3 regions of the Streptomyces sp. NPDC101237 genome follow, and region 2 is predicted to be linked to each of the others. Evidence: riboswitches for the same ligand, from Rfam matches in the RefSeq annotation. Region 2 holds a riboswitch; each other region holds the start of a gene.
The links. A riboswitch is a leader RNA that binds a small molecule or an ion and turns the genes downstream of it on or off. The one in region 2 is predicted to bind cobalamin.
Positions count from the first base shown of each region.

Region 1: linked by a shared signal. The riboswitch ahead of ACIRQ9_RS33830 (cobalamin biosynthesis protein) and the one ahead of ACIRQ9_RS32190 (HoxN/HupN/NixA family nickel/cobalt transporter) in region 2 are both predicted to bind cobalamin.
Region 3: linked by a shared signal. The riboswitch ahead of metE (5-methyltetrahydropteroyltriglutamate--homocysteine S-methyltransferase) and the one ahead of ACIRQ9_RS32190 (HoxN/HupN/NixA family nickel/cobalt transporter) in region 2 are both predicted to bind cobalamin.

Region 1 covers NZ_JBIWNY010000030.1:39,597-47,291, forward strand. The annotation lists gene cobN (cobaltochelatase subunit CobN) at 1-608, opposite strand, end outside; gene ACIRQ9_RS33825 (cobyric acid synthase) at 605-2,116, opposite strand; gene ACIRQ9_RS33830 (cobalamin biosynthesis protein) at 2,113-3,063, opposite strand; cobalamin riboswitch at 3,162-3,306, opposite strand; gene ACIRQ9_RS33835 (hypothetical protein) at 3,451-3,678, opposite strand; gene ACIRQ9_RS33840 (anion permease) at 3,698-4,945, opposite strand; gene ACIRQ9_RS33845 (class II aldolase/adducin family protein) at 5,237-5,962, shown strand; gene ACIRQ9_RS33850 (alpha/beta hydrolase family protein) at 6,018-7,145, shown strand; gene ACIRQ9_RS33855 (hypothetical protein) at 7,512-7,695, shown strand, end outside.
Region 2 covers NZ_JBIWNY010000027.1:16,142-23,836, reverse strand. The annotation lists gene ACIRQ9_RS32205 (Gfo/Idh/MocA family protein) at 1-335, shown strand, start outside; partial or broken gene ACIRQ9_RS32200 (ABC transporter ATP-binding protein) at 426-652, shown strand; gene ACIRQ9_RS32195 (ArsR/SmtB family transcription factor) at 897-1,259, opposite strand; cobalamin riboswitch at 1,341-1,550, shown strand; gene ACIRQ9_RS32190 (HoxN/HupN/NixA family nickel/cobalt transporter) at 1,578-2,696, shown strand; gene ACIRQ9_RS32185 (hypothetical protein) at 3,386-3,679, shown strand; gene ACIRQ9_RS32180 (heavy metal translocating P-type ATPase) at 3,676-5,973, shown strand; gene ACIRQ9_RS32175 (copper chaperone PCu(A)C) at 5,970-6,503, shown strand; partial or broken gene ACIRQ9_RS32170 (hypothetical protein) at 6,638-7,333, shown strand; gene ACIRQ9_RS32165 (sigma-70 family RNA polymerase sigma factor) at 7,563-7,695, shown strand, end outside.
Region 3 covers NZ_JBIWNY010000018.1:177,236-184,930, forward strand. The annotation lists gene ACIRQ9_RS26620 (BTAD domain-containing putative transcriptional regulator) at 1-183, opposite strand, end outside; gene ACIRQ9_RS26625 (helix-turn-helix transcriptional regulator) at 689-1,534, shown strand; gene ACIRQ9_RS26630 (MarR family winged helix-turn-helix transcriptional regulator) at 1,615-2,067, opposite strand; gene ACIRQ9_RS26635 (acetoacetate decarboxylase) at 2,303-3,037, shown strand; gene ACIRQ9_RS26640 (3-hydroxyacyl-CoA dehydrogenase NAD-binding domain-containing protein) at 3,116-4,069, shown strand; gene ACIRQ9_RS26645 (CoA transferase) at 4,135-5,664, shown strand; cobalamin riboswitch at 5,962-6,187, shown strand; gene metE (5-methyltetrahydropteroyltriglutamate--homocysteine S-methyltransferase) at 6,355-7,695, shown strand, end outside.

The sequences.
Region 1 (7,695 bases), on a different contig from region 2:
TCGAACAGCCCGGCGTCCGCTCCGCGCAGTGAACCGCAGTACACCGGAAGGGCGTTGGCGCCCCGCGCCTCGATCGCCTCGCACAGGGTGTCCACGAAGGCGGTGTTGCCGCCGAGTTCGTGGGCCCGGTAGAAGAGCACGCCGACCGTGGGGCGGCCCGCGCGGATCTCGTAGCCGCCGTGCACGCCGAACTCGGGCATCTTCCGCGGCTCGGCGAACCCCTCGCCGGTCAGCAGCACGGTGTCGGAGAGGAACCGGGACAGCTCCAGGAGGTTCCCGGGCCCGCCCTCGACGAGGTAGCGCAGCGCCTCCGCGACCACACCGGCCGGCACCGAGGAGTCGGCCATCAGCTCGGCGTCCGGCACGGTCTCGCCGCCGAGCAGCACGGTCGGGATGCCGGACGCCCGGAGCGCGGCCAGCCCGTCCTCCCAGGCCCGCTTGCCGCCGAGCAGCCGGACGACCGCGATGTCCGCGCCGTCGATCAGCGCCGGCAGGTCCGCCGCGACGTCGACGCGCGTCGGATTGCCGATCCGGTAGCCGGCACCGGTGGCGGCGCGGGCCGCCAGCAGATCGGTGTCGGCTGTCGACAACAACAACACAGTGCTCATGCGGGTGCTCCCGGTGGAATGAAGGGCAGTCCTTGCGGCGCGCCCGACTCGATGAGCCGCCAGAGCGCGTCGGTGTCCGCGTGCTGTTCGATCAGGTCGCCGAGCCGGTCGAGCTGCTCCTCGCGCAGCGCGGCGAACGAGGTGTCCGGGGCGGGCACGAACCGGCGGCCCGCGGCGGCCGCCACCTCGCGCAGGAAGGCCCGGCGGAAACCGTCCGACTCCAGCGAGCCGTGCCAGTGGGTGCCCCAGGTCTGCCCGACCCGGCAGCCGTCCAGGAAGGCCTCGCCGCCGGTCACCTCGGCGACGCCGTGATGGATCTCGTACCCCTCGACCCGCTCGCCGAGTGCCTCTCCGACGGGCCGCGTGAGGGTCTTCTCGCGGGCGAACCGGACCCGCACGGGCAGCACGCCGAGCCCGTCGACCAGGCCCCGGCGGCTCTCGACGTCGTCCTCGATCCGCTCGCCGAGGACCTGGAAGCCGCCGCAGAGACCGAGCACCGGCCGTCCCTCGGCGGCCCGGCGCCGCAGCGCGTCCGCGAGGCCGCGCCGGTGCAGCCACTCCAGGGCCCGGACGGTGCCGCGGGTGCCGGGGACGACGACGAGGTCGGCGTCGGCCAGTTCCTCCGGGCGGTCCACGAACCGCACCACGACGCCGGGTTCGGCGGCCAGCGCGTCCACGTCGGTGAAGTTGGACATCAGGGGGACGGCGCAGACGGCGACCCGCAGGACGTCCTCGCCGACGGGCGGGGCGAGGCTCGACTCGCGCACCGTGCCCCGCAGGGAGACCCGCAGCCCGTCCTCCTCGTCGATCCCGAGCCCGTGCCGGAAGGGCAGCACGCCGTAGGTGTGCCGCCCGGTGAGCCCGTGCAGCATGTCGAGGCCGGGCTCCAGCAGCGAGACGTCGCCGCGGAACTTGTTGACGAGGAACCCGGCGACGAGGGCCTGGTCCTCGGGGGAGAGCAGGGCGACGGTGCCGAAGAAGGAGGCGAAGACGCCGCCGCGGTCGATGTCGCCGACGACGAGCACGGGAAGGTGGGCGTTGCGCGCGATCCCCATGTTCACGATGTCCGTCCGGCGCAGGTTGATCTCCGCCGGACTGCCCGCTCCCTCACAGATCACCGCGTCATACGTGCTCCGCAGCGTGCTGAGGCAGTCGAGCACGGTGCCGAGCAACTGCTGCTGGCGGCCGCCGTGGTAGCCGCGCGCGCTCATCTCCCCGACGGGCTTGCCGAGCAGCACGACCTGGCTGCTGCGCTCGCCGCCCGGCTTGAGCAGCACGGGGTTCATCAGCGCGGTCGGCTCGATCCGGCAGGCCTGCGCCTGCATGGCCTGCGCCCGCCCGATCTCGGCGCCCTCGCGCGTGACGAAGGAGTTGAGGGACATGTTCTGCGCCTTGAACGGCGCGACCTTGACGCCCTGTCGCACCAGCCACCGGCAGATGCCGGCCGTGACGACGCTCTTGCCGGCGTCGGAGGTGGTGCCGGCCACCAGGAGACCGCCGTTGTTCATGACGCCCTTCCCGACAGCCGTCCGCGCAGCAGGGCCCCGGCCGCGCTCACCCCGAGCGCCAGCCATCCCACCCGGCGCGACAACCGCACCGCCCGCTGGATGTCGGCGACTTCCACGGTCCGTCCCTCCCCGTTCAGCACCGGCCGGTGCTCGACCCGACCTCCGTACGACAGCGTCCCGCCGAGCCGTACCCCGAGGGCGCCCGCGAACGACGCCTCCACCGGACCGGCGTTGGGGCTCGGATGCTTCGCGGCGTCGGACCGCCAGGCCCGCAGGGCCCCTCGCGGGTCGGTTCCGGCGACGGCGGCCAGGACGGCGGTGAGCCTGGCTCCCGGCCAGCCCGCCACGTCGTCCAGCCGCGCGGAGGCCCACCCGTACCGCCGGTACCGGGCCGACCGGTGGCCCACCATGGCGTCCAGGGTGTTGACGGCCCGGAAGCCGAGCAGCCCCGGCACTCCGGCGACGGCTCCCCACACCAGCGCGCCCACGACGGCGTCGCTGGTGTTCTCGGCCACGGACTCCACGACGGCGCGGGCGATCCCGTCGGCGTCCAGGGTCTGCGGATCGCGTCCGCACAGGTGCGGCAGCCGGGCCCGGGCCGCCTCGACGTCCCCGGCCCGCAGCGCGCGCCCGATCACACCCGCCTCACGGGCGAGCGACGTGCCGCCGACGACGGCCCAGGTGGCGGTCGCGGTGAGCACGACGGACGCCGCCGTCGACGGCCGTACGACCCGCTGGGCCAGCGCGCCCAGCGTCACGGCACCGCCCGCGCACAGCGCGGTGTGCAGCGCGCCCCAGCCGCGATGGTCCCGCCACAGCGTCCGCTCGACGGCTCCGGCCGCGCGTCCGAACGCGGCGACCGGATGGCCGCGGCGCGGATCGCCGAGCAACAGGTCGCCGAGAAGGCCGGCGGCGGCGCCGTACGCGAAGACGCGCTCGGCACCCATCGGCTCAGCCCGCCGCGGAGGCGGGAAGTGGCCGGATACTCAACCTCGTTCGGCAGCCACGCATGGCGAATTGTCCTCACTCAGGGTGTCCACGCCCTGGTTCGACGAGAACGGCGGTGAGAGTTCCTGGCTCGCGGGGACTGCTACCCCGGTGACAGTGGCGGGACCGCGCCGGATTCGCACCGGCTTCCTCTCATGCCGCCGTACTTGGCTCCGGAAGTCCACCACGCCCCCGGAAGACCCGTCAACTTGCCGTTGACCTGCGAGGGGAGTGTGTGGGAAGGCCCACACCGGCGGTTCGGCCCGGGCTTCTCGGGGCACGCCGAAGGCTCCCTCCCGCGGACCGGGAGGGAGCCTTCGGTGGTGCGGGCGATCGGCCCGCCCGGGTCAGGGCTTGGCGACGATCAGGTGGATGCCGTAGGCCACGGCGACCGCGCAGGCCGCGAAGCACAGGTAGGCGGCGGTCACGGCCACCGCCGCGGAGTTGCCCTGGGCGACGGCGCGTTCGCGGGCGGAGAGGCCTTTGATGCCGAGGGTGAAGAGGGCCACCATGCCCACGGTGACCACGAGGCTGACGCCGAAGACGGAGCCGATGGCTGCCCAGTCGATGTTCATGTCGGTTCTTCCTCGGGTGTCAGACGGTCGCGGCCGGGTCGGCGGCGGGGGCGGCGGGGGCGGCGGGGGAGGGGATGGTGGCCGTCAGGTTCTCGGTGACCGGGCCCGCGGGCGGCGGGGTGACGGCGGCCATCGCCGCGGTGACCACGCCGGCCGGCTCCGCGGGGTCGGTCTCGTTGACGTTCGCGCTGTCCACCACCTGGCGGCGGGAGAGCTTCCAGATGGCGGCGCTGGAGGCGGCGAGGAAGACGGCGACCGCCGCGGTGCCCCAGTCGCCGAGGTCCGTCACGGACTCGGCGAGCGCGCCGACGACGGCGGCCGCGGGGAGGGTGAGCACCCAGGCGACCATCATCCGGGTGGCGGTGGACCAGCGGACCGTGCCGCCCTTGCGGCCCAGGCCCGCGCCCATCACGGAGCCGGAGACGACGTGCGTGGTGGAGAGCGAGAAGCCGAGGTGGGAGGAGGCCAGGATGGCGGTGGCCGCGCTGGTCTGGGCGGCGAAGCCCTGCTGCGGCCGGAGGTCGGTCAGGCCCTTGCCCATGGTGCGGATGATCCGCCAGCCGCCGATGTAGGTGCCGAGCGCGATCGCCAGGCCGGCGGAGAGGATGACCCAGGTGGGAGGGTTCGAGCCGGGGGCGATGGAGCCGCCCGCGATCAGCGCGAGGGTGATGATGCCCATCGTCTTCTGCGCGTCGTTGGTGCCGTGCGCGAGGGAGACCAGGCCGGCGGAGGCTATCTGGCCGGCCCGGAAGCCCTTGCGGGTGGCGTTGTCGTCGGCGTCCTTGCCGATCCGGTAGGACAGCCGGGTGGCGAGCAGCGCCGCCAGACCCGCGACGACGGGGGCGGCGACCGCGGGCAGCAGTACCTTGGTGACCAGGACGTCCCCGTGGACCGCGCCGAAGCCGGCGGAGGCGACGGTGGCGCCGACCAGGCCGCCCATCAGGGCGTGCGAGGAACTGGAGGGCAGGCCCACCAGCCAGGTCACCAGGTTCCAGAGGATCGCGCCCACGAGGGCGGCGAAGATGACCTCGGGCCGGATGCCGTTCTCGTCGACGAGGCCCTTGGAGATCGTGTTGGCGACCTCCACGGAGAGGAAGGCGCCCACCAGATTGAGCGCGGCGGACATGGTCACCGCGATCTTGGGCTTGAGCGCACCGGTCGAGATGGTCGTGGCCATCGCGTTGGCGGTGTCGTGGAAACCGTTCGTGAAATCAAACGCAAGTGCGGTCACCACCACAATCGCGAGGATCAGCGAGAAGTTTTCCATTTACCCGAACAATCTTTAGAGGTCATCGGCTGTTGGACCGTAGGCAACCTGGGTGAACGGAAGATGAACTGAGTCGGTCACCATGGTGACCGAAATCGACATCCGGGGTCCCGCTCGCGGGAAGGGATGCGGCCGTCGGCCGCCGGCGGGTCCGCCGGGCCTGTCGCCCCTTGGCCCGGCGGCCCGCGGCGGACGCCTTCGGCCTCCTCGCCGCACCGGCGAGGAGATTCTGCTCACCCGGCCGTCCGGCCGCCCCCGCGTGACGGGAGCGCGGCCTGACAGGATCGGGTCATGGCTGAGCAGCGGCGGGACGGGCGGGACGGACACGGCGGCGCACCGGACGGGTCCGGGCCGCCCCGGCGCGAGGTGCGCGCCCAGGAGGCGGCGGCCTGGGGCGAACTCGTCGCCACCGCCCGCCGCACGGTGGCCGACGGACTGGTCGTCGGCACCTCAGGCAACGTCTCGGTCCGGGTCGGCGACACCGTCCTCGTGACACCGTCGGGCGTGCCGTACGACCGCCTCACCCCCGACGACGTGACGGGCGTCGACCTCGCCGGGCGCCAGGTCCTCGGCATCCTCGTCCCGACCAGCGAACTGCCGATGCACCTCGCGGTCTACGGCACCACCGACGCGGGCGCGATCGTGCACACCCACGCGGTGGCCGCGACGGCCGTCTCCACGCTCGTCCCGGAACTCCCGCCGATCCACTACATGGCCGCCGCGCTCGGCGGACCCGTCCGGGTCGCCCCGTACGCGACCTACGGCACCGACGCACTCGCCGAGAGCATGCTCCGCGCCCTGCGGGGACGCTCCGGCTGCCTCCTCCAGAACCACGGCACGATCACCTACGGCGCCACCCTGGCCCAGGCCCTCGACCGCACGGCCCAGCTGGAGTGGATGTGCCGCGTCTGGCTGACGGCCTCCTCGGTGCCCGGCCTGACCCCCGCCCTGCTCTCGCCGGACCAGCTGGCCGAGGCGGCCGAGCGCCTGCGCGGGTACGGCCGGCAGCCGGACTGAACCCGAGCGGCACCTTCCGCTGGCCGTCGTCCCGGTCCGCCCCGACACTGGACAGGTGCGCCCAGTCAAAGTCACCGCGGCCGCCGTCGGCGCCGTCCTGGCCGCCGGCGCGGCCGGGGTGGCCGCGGGGCGGTTCGCCAGCGACGCCGCTCTCAAGGCCGCGCCCGGCCGGCCCCTGCCCACCGAGCCCCGGCTCACCGTGCACGGCACCGGAGCCGGCCGCGTCACCCTCACCCGGGACCTCGCCTCGCTGCGCCCCGGCACCTACGGCCTGGCCGGCGACGGCACCCACGCGGTCGTCGGCGCCGTCCTGGAGTCCGCCGCGACCACCCCGGACACCGTCGTACGGCGGCTGGAGCAGGTGACCCACGGCAGCCTCGAAGCCGGCGACAAGGTCTGGCTCACCCCCAACGTCCACATCGGCAACCCGGGCGCGGCCCTGGGGCTGGACCACGCGGACATCGACGTCCCCGGCGAACTCGGCGCGCTGCCCGCCTGGTTCGTGCCCGGCTACCGGGACACCTGGGTGATCGCGGTGCACGGCCTCGGCACCACCCGCGAGCTCGCGATGAACGTCATGCGGTTCCTGCACGACCGCCGCCTGCCGGTCCTCGCCCTCGCCTACCGCGGCGACCTCGGCGCCCCGCGTCCTCCCGACGGCCTCAGCCACCTGGGCGAGAGCGAGTGGCGCGACCTGGACGCGGCGATCCGCTACGCCGTCCGCTACGGCGCCCGCCGTGTCGTCCTGTACGGCTGGTCCACCGGCGCCACCATGGCGCTGCGCGCCGCCGCCCACTCGTCCCTGCGCGAGCGGATCTCCGGTCTCGTCCTGGACTCGCCGGTGCTCAACTGGGAGGTCACCCTGCGGGCCCTGGCCCGGGCCCGGCACACCCCCGACGCGCTGCTGCCGCTCGCGGTGCGCGCCGCCCAGGGCCGCGCGGGCCTGCACGCCGACCACGGCGGCGACCTCGTCGACGCGGGCCAGCCGGTCGTGCCCACCCTGATCGTCCACGGCCCGGACGACACGGTGGCCCCCTGGGTGTACTCCCGCCGGCTGGCCGCCCGCCACCCCGACCTCATCGCCCTGCACGCCGTGCCGGACGCGCCGCACGGAGCCATGTGGAACCCCGACCCCGAGCGGTACGAGGAGCGGCTGCGCCGGTTCCTCACGCCTCTCATGTGATGGCGCCTCTCCGGTGACGTCGGCGCCCCCGCGATGCCGGCACATCTCCGCTCCCGCGAGCTGGGATCTGATGCGCGGCGTGTCCGGCGGGCGCCCGGACCGCTTCCCGCCTCCTCCCGGCATGAGGCGGAGGCCCTGATTCCAGTCGGTCGCGGAGGTTCCGTTTAAGGCCGTACCACTGGCCTGAACATGTCTCCCCGCCTCCCTTCGGGCCCCGTGCGTTGGCCAGCCCCGTCGCCCGCCGTGACATTCCGTTTGGGTTTTCGGACCGTCAACCGGAAGACTGCACCCGTGACGTCCCGTATCCCGCGCGACTCAAGGCTTCGACTCGTCCGAACGCGACCCCTGGCCGCAGCCCCCCGAGCGATGAACCAGCGGCCCGCGCGCCGCCCCGCACCCCGCCCGCCCGAGGGCACCCCGGCCCCCGCCGAGCTGGCCAGAATGGCACGGTCCGGGCTGGCCGGAGCGGCCCGCGTCGCCCACTGGGCGGACACGGCCCTGGGTCCGGGCAGCGACGTGACCGGAGACGGCAAGGCCACCCTCTCCGAGG
Region 2 (7,695 bases):
TCGAGGTCACCGGCCTCGACGCCACCTTGGTGCTGCCCGACCCGAACCACTTCGACGGCACGACGGCCGTCGAGGACGGCGGCCCACGGCGGCACCTGCCGGTCGAGGGCACGCGCGCGGGACGCGGCACGGGCGTGCTCGACCTGGCTCGGGCCATCCGCTCCGGGACGGCGCACCGCGCCACCGGCGACCTCGCCTTCCACGTCCTGGAGGTGATGACGGCGATCAACACTGCCGCCGACTCCAAACTCCCGGTCCCGGTGCACAGTCGGTGCGCCGTCCCCGAACCACTGCCGGTCGGCTGGGACCCGCACGCCCGGACCCTCCCGGACTGAGGTCCGCCTCCCGTCGGGGCGGCGGCCCTCCCTTGGTCTCGCCGTCCCGGCCGTGTGCCCCTCCTGAACCGTCCGTCCACAGGAGTAACCGTGGTGCTGCACCGGGGACCGCTGAGCCACCGCTACCGGGGCGAACACCCGGTCCGGACGCTGCTTTACCTGTTCCGGCCCGAGCGGGGCCGGGTCGCGCTCGCGACGCCGGGTTCCTGCTGAAGCACGCCCCCGTCCGGCTGCTCCCGCTCATCACCGCGGACATCGTCGACGTGGTGGTCAGCCACCGCCCGGTGTCGGCCCTCTGCTGGAATTGCGCGGTCCTCTGGGCCCGCGATGATTCGTCCGGCACCTCGTCCACGCCTCCGGCGGCGACATCACCCCGCGTCCGGCACCGGGACCCGCCGCGGGCCTGGACGCCACGGACTGGCTCAACCCGGTGCGATCTGGCGGTCGACAGGAACGGGACACCCCTGCCGGCACCGGAAACCGCGGCAGGGCGCCGACCTGAACACGGGCGTCCAAGCCTTGCGGAGGAACTCCGCGCCGGTATTCGCCGGGGTTCGTCGTTCAGCCGGTCTCGGCGGTGGTGCATTGGTCCAGCAACCCGCTGGTGACGGGATCGACGACCCGGTAGCGCACCACGCGTCCCGCTTTCTCGCCCGCCACGACGCCGGCGGCGCGCAGCAGGCGCAGGGCCTGGGAGACGGCGGGGTCGTTCATGCCGGTCGCGACGGCGAGGTCGGAGACAGCGAGCGGGCCCGTGCGGTGCAGGGCCAGGAGGAGGGAGAGGCGTCCGGGGTCGGCCGGCAGGGAGAACCGCTCGGCCCAGGCGCGGACGTGGTCGGGCTCGCCGATGGCGGCGATCGCGTCGCAGACCCGGTGGCCGTCGATGGTGGGGCGGTCCGCACGGTCGGCGGGGACGAGATGCATGAGGGGCATCCTCCCAGGTGCCCCGATGTGATCTTGCATACCTGCATACCTGCGCAGGTATGCAGGGCGTGTTCGGTCCTCGTACCGTTGGGGAGCCGTGGTGCTCGGGAAGACCGGTGACGGCCCCGCGTGGTTCGGGGGCTCAGGCCGGAGCGGCCCTCGCCACTGTGATCGGGGAGTTTCCGTCCCACGGGTTGTACGGTCACTGTTCGCCCGCCGGCGGACGGGAAGGCCGGGACGGGCACGCGGCACCCGTAAGCCAGGAGACCGGCCACGGCATCTCACGAAGTGATCCACGAGGTGCTGGAGCGTGACCTGATGACCCTGCCCGAAACCGGGACCGGGAGCGGTACCGAGTCCGATTCTGTTTCCTTTCGCTGGCGGCGAGAGGACACCGTCAAGACGGTCGGGCTGATGGCGGTGATCGCCGCCCTGCACGTCGTCGCCTTCGGGGTGCTGTTCCTTCTCGTCGTACCTGGGCACTACGAGATCGGCTCCAAGGCGTTCGGCATCGGGCTCGGCGTCACGGCGTACACCCTCGGCATGCGGCACGCCTTCGACGCCGACCACATCGCCGCGATCGACAACACCACCCGCAAGCTGATGGCCGACGGCAAGCGGCCGGTGTCGGTGGGCTTCTGGTTCGCGCTCGGGCACTCCAGCGTGGTGGTCGCGATGGCCGCTCTGGTGGCCGGTGGCGCCGCCATCGCCGGCACGCTGATGAACGACGACTCAAGCACCCACCGGACGCTGGGCGTCATCGGTACGACCGTGTCCGGGTCCTTCCTCTACATCATCGCCGCGCTCAATCTCGTCGCCCTGATGGGCATCCTGAAGGTGTTCCGGGCCATGCGGGCCGGGAAGTTCGACGAGAAGGAACTCGAACGGCACCTGGATTCGCGCGGGTTCATGAACCGGATCCTCGGCCGTCTCACCAAGTCCATCACCCGGCCTGGCCAGATGTACCCGATCGGCTTTCTCTTCGGCCTGGGCTTCGACACGGCGACCGAGGTCACGTTGATGGTGATGGCCGGATCGGGCGCGGCTGCCGGCCTGCCCTGGTACGCGGTCCTCTGCCTCCCCCTCCTCTTCGCCGCGGGCATGAGCCTGTTCGACACGCTCGACGGCACCTTCATGAACTTCGCCTACCAGTGGGCCTTCTCGAACCCGGTCCGCAAGGTGTTCTACAACCTCACCATCACCGGACTCTCCATCGCCGTCGCGTTTCTGATCGGCACCATCGAACTTGTCGGCGTACTGCACGAGAAGCTCGATCTGCGCGACGCCGTGACCGACTGGATCGCCGGCCTCGACCTGGACCACGTCGGCTACGTGATCGTCGCCCTGTTCGTCGTGGTGTGGGCCGCTGCGCTGGCGTACTGGAAGCTGGCCAAGGTGGAGCAGAAGTGGGCGGCCCGCCTGGGGGAGAGCGGCTGACACCTCAGGATCGCCCGCGGGCCGGGAAGCGGTGCCGCTCCCTGGCCCGCCGCTTCGGGTGCGCCCCTGCTCACCTCGGCCAGTGCGCCGTTGGACGGAGGCGGAAGTTCCGGGGCGCGTGCGCCGATTCCCGCGCCGGGCGCGGGGGAAGGAACCCTCCGCGGCACTGGGCCTGGTGCGGGAGGGGGGAGCCGGGTGGCGGACCGTCGGCGCGACGACCACCGTGACACCGTGCACCCCGAGTGGCCCCGGGAGTCCGAGCCCGGCGAGGGCCGGGGCCGTCCGGCGCGTGTCGCCGGGGGAGCCTGGCCGCTGCTCGTGGTCACCGTCGTGGTTCTCGCCGGCGGCTATGGCTGGCTGGGTTCCGTCGCGGGCGGTGCGCTCGGTGCTCTGGTCGGGAGCGGGGCGGGTCTGGTCACCGGCGCTCTGCTGTATCTCCTGGTGGACTCGGCCGTCTTGGGCAGACCAATACGCCATCGCCGTACCCGAAAGGCCCTACGACGCCCGGCACGGTGACCGCGCCCGGTGTCCGGGCAGGTGTGAGAAGTCCCTTGGGCTCCCACGGCCCAAGTGGCGCGCGTCACGTTTGACCGCGGGAACTTGATGCTCCGGCGAGCCGACCATTGGAACGGCACGGCTTCGACCGCCGTTCCTCGTATGACGGTTCGATGCGACCAGGAAGGTCGGGCATGGCCGAGTTCCGACAACCGTCCCTCCCCGCCGGTGTACCGGCCCGCAGGCTGTTGCCGTCCCCCGCGCTCTGGGGCTTCCTGCTGCTGCTCGCCCTGGTGTTCTCGGTGTCGTACGCCGTCGGCTCGGCCGCCGGACCTGTGGCGCCCGGCATGCACGGGACCGGCATGCACGGGACCGGCAGTGGAGGAAGCGGCGGAGGCGACGGTGGCAGCGGGGGCAGCGGGGGCGGCATGGAAGACATGCGTGGAATGTCGGGGATGCAGGGGATGTCGGACGGGAGCGGTCAGTGACGGCGGGTGAAGCGGCGGCCGGTCTCGTGGTCACGGATCTCACCGTCGACGGGATGACCTGCGCGGCCTGTGTGCGGCGGGTGGAGAAGAAGCTCGCCAAGCTGGACGGCGTCACCGCCACCGTGAACCTGGCCACCGGGATGGCCCGGGTCAGCCACCCGGCCGACATCGCGCCGGAGGAACTCGTCACCGCGGTCGAACAGGCCGGCTACCAGGCAGCTCTGCCCGTGCCCGAGGAGAAGGAGACGGCGGAGAACAGCGCGGAAGACGGGTCCGCCTCCGCCGCCCGGCAGGAGCGCGAGCGGCTCCTCGGCACCGCGCTGCTCGCCGTCCCGGTCCTGGTGCTGTCGATGGTGCCCGCCCTTCAGTTCCGCAACTGGCAATGGCTGTGCTTCGCGCTGGCCGCGCCGGTGGCGGTGTGGAGCGCGTGGCCCTTCCACGAGCGCGCGCTGCGCGGGCTGCGGCACTCCACGGCCACCATGGACACCCTGGTCTCGCTGGGCGTGGTCGCGTCCTTCTCCTGGTCGGCCTATGCCCTGTTCCTCGGGGGAGCGGGCGACCCCGGGATGCGGATGCCGTTCAGTCTGCTGCCGTCGGCGTCCGACGGTGTGGCCCACGTCTACCTCGAAGCCGCGGTGAGCGTGCCGCTGTTCGTGCTGACCGGACGGTACCTGGAGGCGCGGGCACGCCGGGGGACCGGGGCGGGCCTGCGGGCTCTCGCGGGCCTGGCGGCCAAGGAGGTGTCGGTCCGCGACGCGCACGGCGAACGGTCCGTCCCCATGGAGCGGTTGCGGGTGGGGCAGGTCTTCGTCGTACGCCCGGGCGAGCGCGTCGCCACCGACGGGCGGGTGGCGGAGGGCAGTTCGGCCGTGGACCTGTCCCTGGTCACCGGCGAGAGCGAGCCCGTGGAGGTGGGCCCCGGCTCGGCGCTGGTCGGCGGGGCCGTCAACGCCGGCGGGCTTCTCCTCGTACGGGCGACGGCGATCGGCGCGGACACGCAGCTGGCCCGGATCACCCGGCTGGTCACCGAGGCCCAGGCGGGCAAGGCGCGGGCGCAACGGCTGGCCGACGCGGTGGCCGGGGTGTTCGTACCGGTCGTGCTGACGATCGCGGTGACCGTCCTCGGGTTCTGGCTGGGCGCCGGTGCCGATCCGCAGGCGGCGATCACCGCCTGCGTGACCGTTCTCGTCGTGGCCTGCCCGTGTGCGCTGGGACTCGCCACCCCGACCGCGCTGATGGCCGCCACCGGGCGCGGGGCGCAGCTGGGCGTGCTGGTGAGCGGGCCGCAGACGCTGGAGGCGCTCCAGCACGTGGACACGGTGGTCCTGGACAAGACCGGCACCCTGACCTCCGGCCACATGACCGTCGCCCGGGTGACCGCGGTGCCCGGCGGGCCGGGGCAGGAGGAATTGGTTCGTCTGGCGGGAGCGGTGGAGCGGGGCTCCGAGCATCCGATCGGGCGGGCGATCACGGCGTACGCGCGCCGCTCGGCGGAGCGTGAGCCGCTGCCCGAGGTGAGCGACTTCACCGCCACGGCGGGGCGGGGCGTCACGGGACGTGTGGACGGTCGTACGGTCGAGGTGGCCGTGCCGGAAGGCGAGTTGCCGCCGGTGCTGGCCGAGGCTCTGGCCTTGGCGGAGGACGAGGCGTACACGTCCGTGGTCGTCCGGGTGGACGGCAGGGAAGTGGCGCTGATCGCCGTCGGTGACCTCGTACGGCCCGGCGGCTACCGTGCCGTGGAGCGGCTGCGGCGCCTCGGTATCCGCCCGGTCCTGGCCACCGGTGACCGCGAGGCTCCCGCGCGGGCGGTGGCGTCGGCGCTCGGGATCGACGAAGTGCACGCCCGCTGCTCCCCGGAGGACAAGGCCGGCCTGGTCCGGCGGCTGCAGGAGGAGGGCTGCCGGGTCGCCGTCGTCGGCGACGGCGTGAACGACGCCGCGGCGCTCGCGAGTGCCGACCTGGGCATCGCCATGGGCAGCGGCACGGACGTGGCCATCGGGGCCGCCGACCTGACCCTGGTGCGCGGTGACATCGAGGCGCTCGTCGACGCCGTCCGGCTGGCCCGGCGCACCCTCGGCACGATCCGCGCCAACCTGCTGTGGGCCTTCGGCTACAACGTCGTCACCGTGCCGCTCGCCATGGTGGGGCTGCTCAACCCGATGCCGGCCGCCGCCGCGATGTCGGTGAGTTCGGTGCTGGTGGTGGCCAACAGTCTGCGGTTGCGCGGCTGGCGGCTTGTGTCCGGTGGCGGGCGGGGGCGCGGGGCGCGCTCCGGGAAGGTGGCTTTCCGATGAAGTGGACGATTCCGGCGCTGGGGGACCGGCGGCGGTTGCGGGACGGCGCGCTCGCCGCTCTCGTGCCCGTCGCCGCGTGCAGCGTGGCCCTGGCGGGCCTGACCGCCTGGACCGGCACCGGCGGGGCGGGCAGCCCGGCGCTCATGAGCGTCACCGAGGGACGCGTCCTGCTGCCGTCCGCCGGGGTGGCGGAGACGGCGGCGTTCTTCCGCATAGCCAACCGGGGCGGCTCGGCCGACAGCCTGATACGAGTGACCTCGCGCGACGTCTCCGACGGCATCACGCTCGCCCGGCACCGCATGAACGACGGGAACGGGGCCTACCGTGCCGCCGTCGACTCCGTGGCGATACTGGCGGGCGACAGCCTCGCGATGTCGCCCCGGGGAGTGGACCTGACGGTGACCGCTCCGGCCGGGGAGCGGAGTTGGACTTCGGGTGATCTGGTGCCCTTCACCCTGGAGTTCCGGCACAGTGGGCGGGTGAAGGTGCTGGCGGTGGTGGTGCGCCCGGGCACTGTCCCGCTCCAGTAGTCGTGCCGGATGCCCGCCGAGTTCCCGCCTGATGGGCGTGATGCGCGTCACTGTCTGCGCGGTGAGTCGGCGGGTGGGGTCGCATACGTACCCCCTGACGACGAGCGGACGCCGGGTGCGAGGATGGGCGGGCCATGACTGTCCGAGGGTGGTGCCGTGCGCTGCGGGCCGGTGTGTTCGCCGCCGTCTGCGTGCTGCTCGCCGCCCTCGGCCACGTGCTCATGTCGGGTACCTCCGTCCCCTGGTGGGCCATGGCCGCCGGTGCGGCCGGGACTGGAACGGCCGGCTGACTGCTGGCCGGCCGTGAACGCGGACGCATCCTGATCGTCACGGTCGTGACCGTGGCGCAGGCGGTGCTCCACGAGGCGTTCTCCCTGGCGCAGACGCTCACCTCCGCGGCGACTCCGGGACACGACGCCTCGGCTCACGCCCCGGGCTCCGTGGACATGGGCTCCATGGACATGGGCTCCATGCACAGGGACCCGATGGACATGGGATCCATGACGCATGCCATGTCCGGCGTCCAGCACGCGCACGGCATGGCCGGCATGAGCGGGAGCGCCTCGTACGGCATGTTCGCCGCGCACCTCCTGGCCGCGATCCTGTGCGGCCTGTGGCTCGCGTACGGCGAGCGCGCGGTCTTCCGCGTTCTGCGGGCCGCGGCCACCCGGCTGGTGGCACCGCTGCGGATACTGCTGGCCGGGCCCGCGCCGCTGCCCCGCCCGCTCACCGGCAGGCGCCGCGCCACCGACGTGCCGGTTCCGGCACGCCTCCTCCTGTGCTGCTCCCTCACCTCTCGGGCCCCGCCCACGGGTGCCGCTGTCGCCTGAGACAGCCGGAACCACCGGGGCCTCACGTCTGGCCATCCGTCCTGCCGCGATCGCGCGCAGTCCCTTCCTGTGGTGACGCTTCACCCCGGCACGTCCGCGTGCCGCCGTGCGTCGACACTTCCTGACGGGCCCCGGGCATCGCCGTACCCACCGCGTACGGCCGCACCCCAAGTCCCGGTGCGCCGCCGCTTCCAGCGGCAGGCCCCGGACGACCCGATAGGGACCTCACGTGACTGTTTCCGTCCTGCCCGCTCCCCAGGCCCCCCGGACGACTCGGACGACCCGCGCCTCGGCGGACGCGGCGGCGACCGCCTGGGCCCTGGCCGCCCGCGGTGGCGACCCCCGCGCGGCCGAGCACTTCG
Region 3 (7,695 bases), on a different contig from region 2:
CGCGGTCCGCGGCGGCCGGCCGACCCACAGGGCGTCGATGAGGCCGTCGACGGGTAAGACATTGTTGGCCTGGCTGACGAGTAAGGCCAATAACAGACGCGGTTTCGGACCGCCGAGATCGGCCGTGCCCCTTCCCTCGTCGCGCACACACAATTCCCCGAACGCAGTGACCAACCGACTCATGTGTCGACATTGCCACAGCGGAATCTTCTTGGCAGGAGGGTCCGACCAGCAAGTTCCTGCTGTTTAAAGGGGCGAAGTACCCTCTGTCCGGGTGGGCTCGGGCCGCCGTGCGCGGGCGGCGGGTTTGCGATGATGCGAAAGCGGATCAGCGAAGGGCGCTGCCGGGCGCCGGCCGTTCGGACATCTGCCGGTAAATAAATGCGTCCCGCACCTTTTATCTGCGTCGGACTGCCGCATTCCCGTATCCGGTGCCATGTCCGCGGGCGTGTGGTGCAGCGGTGATTCCCGCAGGCAACGGCGCCCCGGAGGAACGCGATGTCACCGGTTCGCGCGGACGGCGCCGGAAAAACCCCTGTCCGTGCGCCGCGCGACTCCGGCAACGCCGGGGCGGGGGCCGCCGGCATCGGTCGGACCACGCTTGCGGACCGGTGTGCCGCACTCGCGGGCCGCCCCTGGTACTGCCGGTACCAGGCACATCGGCGAGCCGCGGTGTTCACTGGGAGCCATGACGGCGACGGAACTGGGACGGGCCCTGCGGCGTTGGCGCGACCGGGTGCCCCCGGACGCGGCGGGCCTGCCGACGGGCGGCCAGCGGCGCGCGGCCGGGCTGCGGCGCGAGGAACTGGCCCTGCTGGCCGGGATCTCGGTCGACTACGTCACGCGTCTCGAACAGGGCCGGGCCGCCCATCCGTCCGTGCCGGTCGTCGAGTCACTGGCGCGGGCGCTGCGGCTCACGGCGGACGAACGGACCTACCTGTTCGGGCTGGCGGGGCTGGTCCCGCCGGGTCCGGACGTGGTGCCCGGCTATCTGACGCCCAGCGTGCAGCGGCTGCTGGACCGGCTGTCCGGCACTCCGGTCGCCGTCTCCGACGCCGCCATGACGCTCCTGGTGACCAACCCGATGTACGCGGCGCTGATGGGCGACCCGTCCGGCCTGCGCGGCTTCGAGCGCAACGGCGTCTGGCGGAACTTCCTCGGCCGGCCGACCAGGGTGCGGCACACTCCGCGGGAGCGGCGCGCCTTCGAGACCGGCATGGTCGCCGAGCTGCGTTCGACGGCCGCCCGTTATCCGGCCGACCGCCAGCTGCAGCGCATGATCGCCGAGCTGCGCGCCGGGAGCGAGCGGTTCGCGGAGCTGTGGGACGCGGGGGTGGTCGGGCGGCTGGAGGCGTCGCACAAGACGATCGAGCACCCGCACGTGGGTCTGCTCACCCTGGACTGCGACCAGCTCCGGGTCGAGCAGCACGACCTGCGCATCCTCGTGTACTCGGCCGAGCCGGGCACCGAGGCCGCCGAGAAACTGGAGCTGATCTCGGTGGTCGGCACCCAGAGCCTGGCCGGGCGGCACTGACCCGCCGGCGCGCCTGACCCACGGTCCGCTCCCGCCCGGTCACCCGCGTCCCCGTCAGTCCGGCCCGTCCGGGGCGCGCCTCAGGAGTCCGGGGCGTCCGCGGCGACCGCCGAGGCCCCGGCGTTGTAGCGGGCGAGGAGGCCGCCCAGGGCGCGGACCTCGCCCGCGTCCCAGCCCTCGGTGCGGGCGTCGACCTCCCGGTACATGAGGGCGTCGGCGCGTGCGAGGAGTTCCCGGCCGAGGTCGCTGGGCCGGAGCAGCCGGGCCCTGTGATCCTGCGGGTCCGCCTCGCGTACCACCAGGCCGGCGCGTTGCAGGGCGGTGACCTGGCGGCTGATCGTGGACTTGTTGAGGCCGTAGAGCCCGACCAGGTCCGTCGCGCGGGCTCCGTCGCGGGCGTCCATCTCGGACAGCAGGGAGTAGTCGACGAAGCTCAGGTCCGGATGGAGCCGTTCGGCGTTGCCCCGGAAGCGCCGGGAGAGGGTCACCAGCTCCCGGACCAGTCCGCGGATCTCTGTGTCGTCGTCGGCCACGCGCGTGTCCCTTCGTAACGGCCCGGGCTGCCGCCTCGGAGTTTCATTTTGCAACAGAGGGCCGCCCGACCTACAGTAGTAATGTTGCATTATGCAACCGAGAATGCTCCCGAGGATCGACACCGCACCCGCGAGCCGGACACCCCGGAGTGCCGGGCCGAGGGCGGGTGCGCGGCATGGAGTCCCCTTAGTGTCGTTATGTCCGACATGGGGACGCGAGAGGCAGGCAAGGGTCATGCGCATCGAGGACGTCGTCCGCACACCGAGCACACCGCTGGACGCCCCGGCCTTTCCGGTGGGCCCGTACCGGTTCACCGACCGCGAGTATCTGAACATCACCTACCGCACGGATCCCGAGGCGCTGAAGCGGGTCGTGCCCGAGCCGCTGCGGGTGACGGAGCCGCTGGTCCGCTTCGAGGTCATGCGGATGCCGGACGTCACCGGACTGGGCGACTACACGGAGTCGGGCCAGCTCGCCGTCGTCGAGTTCGAGGGCGAGACGGGCGAGTACAGCCTGTCCATGTACGTGGACAACTTCCCCGCGATCGCCAGCGGACGGGAGATCGGCGCCTTCCCGAAGAAGCTCGGCCGCCCGCGGCTCTACGTCGACCAGGACACCCTGGTCGGCACGCTGGACTACGGTTCGCTGCCCGTCGCCCGCGCCACGATGGGCTACAAGCACCGGCCGCTGGACCCGGAGCGCGCCCGCGAGGAGCTGACGCAGCCGACGTTCATGCTCAAGAAGCTCCCGCACTACGACGGCACGCCGCGCATCTGCGAGCTGGTCAGGACCCGGATCGACGATCTCACCGTCAAGGGCGCCTGGAGCGGACCCGCCCGGCTGCAACTGCTGGCCCACGCGCTGGCCCCGCTCGCCGACCTGCCGGTCCTGGAGGTCGTCTCCGCCTCGCACCTCCTCACCGACCTGACCCTGGGCCGCGCGCGGGTCGTCCACGACTACCTGGCCTGACCCGCTCCCCCACCTCACGCACCCGGCACCTCGCGCCCCGCGCCCGCGCGCCGGTCAGAAGAGAAGCAGGTGTTCCGCATGTCCGAGAACGACAGCATCGCCCACATCCGTAACGTCACCGTGGTCGGCGCAGGCGTCATCGGCGCCTCCTGGACCGCGCTGTTCCTGGCCCGCGGCCTGTCCGTCACCGTGAGCGACCCGCAGCCCGGCGTCGACGAGGCCGTCCGCACGTACGTCGCGCAGACCGCGCCCGCGCTGAAGGCGCTCGGGCTGGACACCTCCTCCCTCACCGCGCGGCTGTCCTTCGAACCGGATCTGGCCACCGCGGTCCGCGACGCGGACCTGGTGCAGGAGAACGGCCCCGAGCGGCTGGAACTCAAGCACGAGATCTGGCACACCATCGAGGGTGCCGCCCCGGCCGGTGCCCTGTTCGCCACCTCCACCTCGGGCATTCCCGCCACCGAGATCGCCACCGTCCTCAGGGACCCGGCGCGGCTCGTGGTCGGGCACCCCTTCAACCCGCCGCACCTGGTGCCGCTGGTGGAGGTCGTCCCGGGCGCGCGGACCTCTCAGGAGACCGTCGAGCGTGCCCGCGCCTTCTACCGCGGCCTCGGCAAGCGGCCGCAGGTGGTGCGCAAGGAGGTGCCCGGCTTCGTCGCCAACCGGCTGCAGGCGGCGATCTTCCGCGAGTGCGTGCACCTGGTGACCGAGGGCGTCGTCACGATGGGGGAACTCGATGACATCGTCACCTCGTCCATCGGCCAGCGCTGGGCCGTCGCGGGCCCCTTCCGCTCCTTCCACCTCGGGGGCGGGGAGGGCGGGCTCCCGCACTTCATGAGCCACCTCGGCGTCGGCATGGAGCGGCGCTGGGCCGACATGGTCAAGGAGAAGGTGGCCTTCGACGAGGCCACCCGGCAGCTGCTCACCGAGCAGACCGAGGAGTTCGGCGGCACCGTCGACGAACTCGCCGCAGAGCGCGACCGCCGGCAGATCGCCGTGATGCGGGCGCTCGGCGAGACCTTCGACGCCTGACCCGCACCCACCGCCCGACCCGGCAACCGCCGACCCGCACGGAGACCACGGAGACCACGGATTCCATGAGCGCCGAAGAACTCACCGAACGCATCCAGAACACCCTCGCCCGTCCGGCCACCTCGGACGACGGTTTCGACGTCCACGAGGCTTTGCGCGAGGTCCTCGCCTCGGTGGGCCTGCACCCCGAGGACAGCGGCGGCCGGATCACCTTCATCGGCGCCGACCCGGTCGTCCCCAGCATCATGCGGCTGGGGGCCGTGCCGGCCCTCGGCATGACCGCCAAGTCGGTGGCCCTGGCCGCCCTGTGGCAGCGACGCACCGGCGAGGGCCAGGACATCACCATGGACCTGCGCAAGGCCCCGCACCGGCTGTGCCCGTTCTACGACAAGAAGTGGGAACTGCTCAACGGCTACCCGGGCGGCACGCCCTCGGACCCGGTCAACCCGCTGGGTTTCGACTTCTACCGGACCCGCGACGACCGCTGGGTCATGCCGCTGAACCCCTATCCGAAGATCAAGAACGCCGTCTACAAGCTGCTCCGCACCTGGCCCGAGAAGCAGGCGGTGGCGGACGCCGTCTCCAAGTGGAACGCCGCCGACCTGGAGCTGGCGGGCGAGGAGATCGGCGTGGTGATGCCGATGCTGCGCACCACCGAGGAGTTCCTGCGCGAGCCCGCCTCCGAGTACATCGCCGGGCAGCCGCTGATCAAGGTCGAGAAGATCGGCGACAGCGAGCCCGAACCCCTCTCCGCGTCGGCCGCCCAGCCGCTGTCCGGCGTACGCGCCCTCGGCATGGGCCACATCATCGCCGGTGCCGGAGTCGGCCGGGACCTGGCGCAGCACGGCGCGGACGTGCTGAACATCTGGCGGCCCAACGAGCTGGAGCACGAGTCCACCTACAACACCGCCAACGTCGGCGTCCGCTCCACCACCATCGACCCGTACGGCGTCGAGGGACAGGCCAGGATCCGCGAACTCCTGCGCGGAGCCGACATCTTCTACGCCAACCGGCGTCCCGGCTACCTGGAGAGGATCGGCCTCACCGCCGAGGAGGCGGCCGCCGTCCGGCCCGGCATCATCCACATCAGCATCCACCTCGCCGGCGAGACCGGCCCCTGGGCCCACCGCGTCGGCTTCGACCAGACCGCGGGCGCGCTCAGCGGCATCATGCTCATGGAGGGCGAGGACGGGGTCGGCGCCGGGCCGACCAGTACACCGGCCCTGCCGTACATCAGCGTCGTCAACGACTACGTCCTGTCCTGGCTGGCGACGACCGGTGCGCTCGCCGCGCTGATGCGCCGCGCCACCGAGGGCGGCAGCTACCGGGTCACCCTCAACCTCACCCGCATCGCCACCTGGATCCTCAGCCTCGGCGTCTTCGACCGCGACTACGCGCACGCGACCGCGCTCGACCCGGACCCGGTTTCCCCGCACGCCTACCTGGACCCTGACACCTTCACCGCCGACACTCCCTGCGGCCACTACCAGGGCGTCACCGACCAGATCGTCATGTCCCGCACCCCCGGCCACTTCCGCGACGTCCTCCTCCCCCGCGGCAGCAGCGCCCCTCTGTGGCTGCCTCAGCCCAACTGACCGGCACACGCCCGCGGTCCGCTGCACCCCGAACAGCCTCCAGCGCCCCTCGGAGACGACCTCGCCCCCGTCATCGGTCACCTTCAGGGCGGTCTGGGCATCGATGGCGTACGCCGGGCCTCCGGTCGTGGCGGCCCGGCGTTCCGCCTCGGCCATGCTGTTCTCCGGGCTGTCGAGATGCGGGAAAAGGGACGGAAAGCGCGAGGATGGCGTCTGCCGCCCCCCGGCATTCCACTCGTGTCCTGAGTCACCCTCCGCATCGTGGACGCCGCACCTCCCCGCCGGGCGATACCCCCTAGGCTGGTCCCAGCAGCTGGTTCGCCCTGTCAGCCGGAGAGGGCGTCGTAAGAGGGAACCCGGTGGGAATCCGGGACTGCCCCGCAGCGGTGAGTGGGAACGAACGCCGTCATACGCACTGGGTCCGACGTACCGGACCTGGGAAGCGACGGCCAGTAGGTGCCCGCCGGGAGACCGGAGGGCGTGCCCGCGAGTCCGAAGACCTGCCGACTGCCCGCGCGCGGACCGTTCCGTGCGCGGATACCCCGGTGACCTCGTGGGCGGGTCGGCGTGCATACCAGACGGGACGACCGCGCCCTTGGCGCGCGAGGTCGCCGCCGTCCGGTGCGTCACACCCTTCGCGCTCCCCCGGTCCCCGGGATCTCAGGGATTCATCTCGCGAAGGAGATCTCCGTGACATCGAAGTCCGCAGCCGCGGCAGCACGGGCCACCGTGTACGGCTACCCCCGCCAGGGCCCTCATCGTGAACTGAAGAAGGCGATCGAGGGCTACTGGAAGGGCCGCGTCAGCGCCGACGCCCTGCGCGCCACCGCCGCCGAACTGCGCGCCACCAACTGGACGCAGCTCGCCGACGCCGGCGTCCACGAGGTGCCCACCGCCGACTTCTCGCTGTACGACCACGTCCTGGACACCACCGTCATGGTCGGCGCCGTCCCGGAACGCCACCGGGAGGCCGTGGCCGCCGACGCGCTCGACGGCTACTTCGCCATGGCCCGCGGCACCCAGGACGTCGCACCGCTCGAAATGACCAAGTGGTTCGACACGAACTACCACTACCTGGTGCCCGAGCTGGGCCCGGACACCGTCTTCACCGCGAACACCGCCCAGCAGGTCACCGAGCTGACGGAGGCTCTTGCCCTCGGCCTGGCCGCCCGCCCGGTCCTGGTCGGTCCTGTCACCTACCTCCTCCTCGCCAAGCCCGCACCCGGCGCCCCCGCCGGCTTCGCACCGCTCACCCTGCTGGACCGGCTCCTGCCGGTGTACGCCGAAGTCCTCGCCGACCTGCGGGCGGCCGGCGCCGGGTGGGCGCAGCTGGACGAGCCCGCCCTGGTCCAGGACCGCACCCCGGCCGAACTGCACTCGGCCGAGCGCGCCTACCGCGACCTCGGCGCGCTGACCGACCGGCCGAAGCTGCTGGTCGCCTCCTACTTCGACCGCCTCGGCGACGCCCTCCCCGTCCTGGCCGAGGCACCGGTCGAAGGGCTCGCGCTGGACTTCACCCAGGCCGCCGCGGGCAACCTGGAGGCGCTGGCCGCCGTCGGCGGACTGCCCGGCAAGCGGCTGGTCGCAGGCGTCGTCGACGGCCGCAACATCTGGATCAACGACCTGCAGAAGTCGCTGTCCACGCTCGGCACCCTGCTGGGCCTCGCCGACCGGGTCGACGTGGCCGCGTCCTGCTCCCTGCTCCACGTGCCGCTCGACGCGGCCGCCGAACGGGACATCGACCCGCGGATCCTGCGCTGGCTCGCCTTCGCGAAGCAGAAGACCGGCGAGATCGTGACCCTCGCCAAGGGACTCGCCGAGGGCACGGACGCCGTCACCGGCGAACTGTCCGCCAACCGTGCCGACCTCGCCTCCCGCGCCGGATCGCCCCTCACCAACGACCCGGCCGTCCGCGCCCGCGCCGCCGCGGCCACGGAGGCGGACGCCCGCCGTTCCCAGCCGTACGCCGAACGGGCCGCCGCCCAGCGCGCCCACCTGGGACTGCCGCTGCTGCCGACGACCACCATCGGC